Linked DNA regions of Telluria mixta. The protein of the gene in region 2 interacts with the protein of the main gene of each other region in a pairwise test. Links are inferred from orthologs where the notes say so. Each region holds a gene or a part of one and is shown on either strand. Other genes may lie near its edges. The genes, in order: P0M04_RS00840 and grpE.

The links.
Region 1: the proteins of grpE (region 2) and P0M04_RS00840 interact in binary tests that used the Escherichia coli proteins (3 or more experiments, as listed by UniProt). The link is inferred for Telluria mixta from one-to-one orthologs.

The regions. Positions count from the first base shown.
Region 1 is NZ_CP119520.1:189,366-192,883, forward strand. What follows is about bases 262-3,260. They hold P0M04_RS00840 (Nramp family divalent metal transporter), read right to left. Parts: upstream 2,428-3,260; coding sequence 1,096-2,427; downstream 262-1,095. Other genes in these bases: P0M04_RS00830 (helix-turn-helix domain-containing protein), read right to left, coding at 262-329; P0M04_RS00835 (type 1 glutamine amidotransferase domain-containing protein), read right to left, coding at 407-994; P0M04_RS00845 (chaperone modulator CbpM), read right to left, coding at 2,516-2,824; P0M04_RS00850 (DnaJ C-terminal domain-containing protein), read right to left, coding at 2,828-3,260. Outside these bases: more of P0M04_RS00830, read right to left, coding at 1-261; more of P0M04_RS00850, read right to left, coding at 3,261-3,518. UniProt on the Escherichia coli protein: H(+)-stimulated, divalent metal cation uptake system. Involved in manganese and iron uptake. Can also transport cadmium, cobalt, zinc and to a lesser extent nickel and copper. Involved in response to reactive oxygen.
Region 2 is NZ_CP119520.1:2,587,735-2,590,657, reverse strand. It holds grpE (nucleotide exchange factor GrpE), read right to left. Parts: upstream 1,777-2,923; coding sequence 1,225-1,776; downstream 1-1,224. Other genes in the region: hemH (ferrochelatase), read right to left, coding at 2,141-2,923; dnaK (molecular chaperone DnaK), read right to left, coding at 1-1,131. UniProt on the Escherichia coli protein: Participates actively in the response to hyperosmotic and heat shock by preventing the aggregation of stress-denatured proteins, in association with DnaK and GrpE. It is the nucleotide exchange factor for DnaK and may function as a thermosensor.

The DNA.
Region 1 (3,518 bases), 2.4 Mb from region 2 along the record:
GTCGGTGACTGGAACCCTTCGGGTGAGATATTGCGGCGCAGATAGCCGGAATGCGGATCCTGCCAGGTGACCTGATCGGCATGGCGCGAGACGGGCTCGTCCTTGCGCGCCGGGTCGTCGAACAGCGACGCAAGCGGCACGCCCAGGCCGGCGGCAAGCTTGTCGAGCACGACGGCGGTCGGGCTCGTTTCGCCGCGCTCGATCAGCGACAGCATCGAACGGCTGACGCCGCACTGGGTCGACAGGGCATCCAGCGACAGCCCGCGCTCGCTGCGCAGAAGACGCACCTGCTGGGCAATGCGTTCGTTAACAGTGGAGTCATCTTTCATAATGGAGGCATTCTCCAATATGAAAGATGTTTCGTCAACTATCCTGGATTATTTCTCCAGTTTGCTGGATGATGCAATCATGACGTGGGCCCCGGATCTGTCCCTGGCGCCACCAGCAATTCCTTCAGCAACATCTCGTTGAAGGCCGGCAGATCAGCCGGCTTGCGGCTCGTGATGAGGCGGGCATCGAGCACGACTTCCTCATCGGACCACTCGGCCCCCGCATTCGTCAGGTCGCGCTTCAGGCTCGGCCAGCTGGTGAGATGCCTGCCGGCGGCGATGCCCGCGTCGATCAGCGTCCACGGGCCGTGGCAGATGGCCGCGACCATCTTGTCCTCCGCATCGAACTCGCGGATGAAATCGATGGCTTCCTTGCTCATTCGCAGTTGATCCGGATTGGCGACGCCGCCCGGCAGCACGAGGCCGTCGAAGTCGGCCGGTTTCGCGTCGCGCACGTTCATCTCGACCTTGAAGCGGTCGGCCGGCTGCATGTGGTGAAAACCCTGCACGTCGTCGCCGGCGGCCTTCGGCGACAGCAGCACGACGGTGGCCCCCTGCCCTTCCAGGAAGGAACGCGGGCTCGTGTACTCGATCTGTTCCACGCCATCCGTCATGAGCATGGCGACCCGGATCCCCTGCAAAGGCTTGCTCGCAACTTGTTCCATATAAACTCCCTGTGATCGAACGTATGAAGACGATCGACCATTCTAGGCAGGGCTTCCGGGGCGCGTCGCACACGGCGACTCACGCGGAAGAAATGGGCGGGTCAGCCGAACAGCGCCTGCCACACCATCCACAGGTTGGCGGACGCGATCACGACGAACAGGAACCAGGACAGCCCCGTCGTCCACCACTTGTTGACGAACTGCCCCATCAGGTCGCCGCGGCCCGTCAGCCGGATCAGCGGGTACATGGCGAACGGCAGTTGCAGGCTCAGCACGACCTGGCTGCCGACGAGCATCTTGCCGATCGCGTGGTCGCCCAGGGTGAGCACGCCGACCATCGCCGGCCCCAGCGCCAGCCCGCGCGTGATCAGACGGCGCTGCCAGCACGGAATCCTGAGTTTCAGGAAACCTTCCATGATGACCTGGCCGGCGATGGTGCCCGTGAACGTCGAGCTCTGGCCGGACGCCAGCAGCGCCAGGCCGAACAGGATCGCCGCGGCCGCCGTGCCCGCGACGGGGGCCAGCAGGTAATAGGCCTGGTCGATGTCCATCACGTTGCCGCCGCCCGGCTTATAAAACGCGGCCGCGGCCAGCACGAGGATGGCGCCGTTGATGAACAGCGCCAGGAACAGCGACACGACGGTGTCGATGCGCGACAGCCTGATCGCTTCGGCCAGGCTTGCGCCGTCCTCGTTGATGTCGTGGCGCAGCACACGCGTCTGCACGACGGACGAGTGCAGGTACAGGTTGTGCGGCATGACGGTGGCGCCGAGGATGCCGATGGCGAGGTACAGGGCGTCGCGCTGGCCCACCTTTTCCAGCGACGGCACGAGGCCCGCCAGGACGGCGCGCGGGTCCGGATCGACGAGAAATAATTCCGTGAACAGGCAGATGGCGATCGTCGCGATGAGGCCGAGCACGATGGCCTCCAGTTGCCGGAAGCCCTTCCCTTTCAGGCTCAGCACGATGATGGTGTCGAGGGCCGTCAGGGCGACGCCGACGGGCAGCGACACGCCCAGCAGCAGATGGAACGCGAGCGCGCAGCCGAGCACTTCGGCCAGGTCGCAGGCGATGATCGACAGCTCGGCGAACGCCCACAACCCTTTCGCATGCACGGGCGAATATTGTTCGCGGCAATGTACGGCAAGGTCCTTGCCCGTGACGATGCCGAGCCGCATGCTCAGGCATTGCAGCACGATGGCCGCCAGGCTGGACAGCACGACGACGAACAGCAGGTCATAGCCGAACCGGGAGCCGCCCTGGATGGCGGTCGCCCAATTGCCCGGATCCATGTAGCCGACCGACACCAGCAGGCCGGGGCCCGCATAGCGCAGAATCTTTTTCCACAGCGGATCGTTCTCCGGCACATTCACGGTGCCGGAGACCTCCGATGGACAGAACGGCGCGGTGGCGTTGGTCGGTAGTTTGAGCATAGGCGGCACGATAGCACGGGGATGGTAACGCACTCCGTGTGCCGCCGCGCCCGCCAAAAGACCGGCGCCCGCAGGCGCCGGCGGGATCTCAGTCGATGCCGAGCACGCGCATGCGGGCGCGCAGGCGGCGGATCTCGTCGGCCATGTCGACGACGAGCGCGGCGAGGTCCTCGTTGGCGTCGAAGTCGCGTTCGACGCGCAGCAGGCGCCGGGCCCGGGCCAGGTCGCCGCTGCGGAAACGCCAGCTCGTCACCTGCACGCTGGTCTCGCCGCCCAGCACACCCGCCTGCACGTGGCGCACGACCCACTCGGTCTCCACGTTGCAGGCGCGCGCCAGTTCGTCGAGGGTCAGCGCCACGTCGTCCAGCAGCACGCCGGTGAGAATATCGTCATGCATCGTTCAGGCTCCTATGCGTTCGCGTGGATTGAAGGCAAGGTCGCGCGCCATCGCCTCGTACAGCTCGCGCGCACGGTCGCTGGTGGCGGGCGGCAGCACCACGTTCAGCATCAGGTACAAATCGCCCGGCGTCTTCGCCGGAATGCCGCGTCCCTTCAGGCGCAGCTTGCGTCCGCTCTGCGACCCCGGCGGCACCGTCACCTCGACCGTACCGGACGGCGTGGACACCGAGATGCTCGCACCCAGCGCCGCTTCCCACGGCGCCACGGGTACATCCTGGTACACGTGTGTCCCTTCGACGCGATAGCGCGGGTCTGGGTTCAGCTGGATTTCAAGATACAGGTCGCCGGCCGGCCCGCCGCCGAATCCCGGATGCCCCTGCCCCCGCATGCGCAGCTGCTGGCCCGGCGTGACGCCTTTCGGGATGTTCACGCTGAGGGTCTTGTCCTGCATGGTCGTGCGTCCCTGCGCATCGTGTTGCGGGACGCGCAGGCTGATCGTACGCGTGGCGCCCTGGTAGGCGTCGCGCAAATCGACGGTGATCGCGGCGTGGATGTCCTCGCCGGGCATCTGGAACCCGCCGCCACCGGCATGCGCGCCGCCCGCACCCGCACCCGCACGTGAGCGCCGGCCCACGTGGGCGAACAGGTCGTTGAAGAAATCGTCCGCGCCGGCACCGCCGAAATCGAACTGC
Region 2 (2,923 bases):
GGCGGCGCCGACAGCGACGGCCTCGTCCGGGTTGACGTCCTTGCGCGGATCCTTGCCGAAGAACTCCTTAACTTTCTCCTGCACCTTCGGCATGCGGGTCATGCCGCCGACCAGGATGATGTCGTCGATGTCCGAGACCTTCACGCCCGCATCCTTGATGGCGATGCGGCACGGTTCGATGGTCTTGACGATCAGTTCCTCGACCAGGGCTTCCAGCTTGGCGCGGGTGATCTTGAGGTTCAGGTGGACCGGCGCGCCGTTCGCCATGGCGATGTACGGCTCGTTGATCTCGGTCTGCTGCGACGACGACAGTTCGATCTTCGCGCGCTCGGCCGACGCCTTGATGCGCTGCAGGGCGATCGGGTCCTTCGACAGGTCGAGGCCGTTGATCTTCTTGAATTCGTCGATGATGTAGTCGATGATGCGCTGGTCGAAGTCTTCGCCGCCCAGGAACGTGTCGCCGTTGGTCGACAGCACTTCGAACTGCTTCTCGCCATCCACGTCGGCGATCTCGATGATCGACACGTCGAACGTACCGCCGCCGAGGTCATACACGGCGATCTTGCGGTCGCCCTTGTCGGTCTTGTCCAGGCCGAATGCCAGCGCGGCCGCAGTCGGCTCGTTGATGATGCGCTTGACGTCCAGGCCGGCGATGCGGCCGGCGTCCTTGGTTGCCTGGCGCTGCGAGTCGTTGAAGTACGCCGGGACCGTGATGACGGCTTCCGTCACTTCTTCGCCGAGGTAGTCTTCGGCGGTCTTCTTCATCTTGCGCAGCACTTCGGCCGAGATCTGCGGCGGTGCCAGTTTCTTGTCGCGTACCTGCACCCAGGCGTCGCCATTGTCGGCCTTGATGATCGAGTACGGCATCAGGCCGATGTCCTTCTGGACTTCCTTCTCGTCGAATTTACGGCCGATCAGGCGCTTGACGGCGAACAGGGTGTTCTTCGGGTTGGTGACGGCCTGGCGTTTCGCCGGCGCGCCGACCAGGATCTCGCCATCTTCCTGATAAGCGATGATCGAAGGCGTCGTACGGGCGCCTTCCGCGTTTTCGATGACCTTGGGCTGACCATTTTCCATGATCGCCACGCAGGAGTTGGTGGTGCCCAGGTCGATACCGATGATTCTGCCCATAATATTTTCCTTTTTAGTACTCAGTTTTTCAGATGTGTCGAATATTGGGAAATGTCGCCTAGTTTCAAGAGCTTATTCAGCCTTGAAGCAACATTATTTCGGTGCGGCGGCGGTCACGATGGCCGGGCGCAGCAGGCGGTCGGCGATCATGTAACCCTTCTGCAGCACGGCCACCACGGTGTTCGCTTCCTGGTCGGACGGCACCACGGCCACGGCCTGGTGCTTGTTCGGGTCGAGCTTGTCGCCCGGTTGCGGCATCACTTCGACCAGGCGGTTCTTCTCGAACGCGGCGGTGAGCTGCTTCAGGGTCATCTCGACGCCTTCCTTGATCGATTCGACCGTCGGCGCTTCGACTTTCAGCGCCATCTCGAGGCTGTCGCGCACGGGCACCATGGCCTCGGCGAAGCTTTCGATGGCGAATTTATGGGCCTTGCTCACATCTTCCTGGGCACGGCGGCGGATGTTGTCCGCTTCGGCCTTGGCACGCATGAAGGCATCGTGCATCTCGGCCAGCTTGGCTTCGGTGGCGCTCAGCTGCTCTTCGAGGCCGGGCTCGTTGGCCGGTGCGGCCTGCGCTGCCGCGGCTGCAGCCGCATCGGCGGCTTCCGGCTGATTGCTCACCTCTTGGTTTTCTTGGTCTTGCATCGAAAAAACTCCTGAAATCAAGGACTTGGCTGATTGGTCGGACGACTGTTGCAGTCACACAGCGCCCCATATTGGGCATTCGCCTACATTTTCAAGGGGAATTGCAGAAATAATATGCAGACGCGCGTATTCTTTTGTTACAAGATTTACTTGCTCGTAGTCACCATCGACAGCCAGCCGTTCTACTATCCTGTCGTTAAGACATCCGTCTATCGACCCGATGGGAAAGAACATGAAACTGCATCTGATCAGCGGCGCCGTGCTCATCTACACCCTGCTTGCGCTGGCTGCGATCTGCCTGGCGGAGCTCGGGTCGGCGCCGCAAAACGTGGCATTCTAGCATTTCGCCATCGGGCGACGGCGCTTATGCCCCGAGTTTCACCGCGTGCTCGCGTGCGATTTCGGCATCCTTGCGCTGCGCCTCGCGTTGCGCGGGCGTGAGCATCGTCGGCCAGCCGATCAGGTGCTGCTCGGCGATCTCGGCCATGCCGACGATCCAGGCCGGATTGTCGTTCAGGCAGGGAATGTAGTGATATTCCTGGCCGCCGTTCGATTCGAAGTCGTGGCGGACTTCCATGTTGATCTCTTCCAGCGTCTCCAGGCAGTCGCTCGTAAAACCGGGACACAGGACGTCGATCCGCTTGACGCCATCGCGCGCCAGCTGCTGCACGGTCGGCGCCGTGTACGGCTGCAGCCACTCGGCCTTGCCGAAGCGCGACTGGAACGTCACCATGTACTGGTCCGGCGCCAGGCGCAGGCGCGCCGCCAGCAGGCGGGCCGTCCGGTGGCATTCGCAGTGGTACGGATCGCCCAGCAGCAGGGTGCGCTTGGGCACGCCGTGGAAGCTCATCACCAGCTTCTCGCCGCGGCCGTGCGTCTCCCAGTACGTCTCCACGGACGCGGCCAGCGCATCGACATAGCCCTCGTGGTCGTGGTAGTGCTTCACGAGACGCAGCTCGGGGATGTTGCGCACCTTCTTGTAGTGGTCGAAGACGGCATCCCAGATCGACGCGGTCGTCGTGCCGGAGTATTGCGGGTACGCGGGCAGCACGACGATGCGCTCGACGCCGCGCGCCTTCAGTTCATCCAGCACGTCCGGCAGCGCGGGCGAGCCGTAGCGCATCGCCATCGCCACCTCGACGTCGTG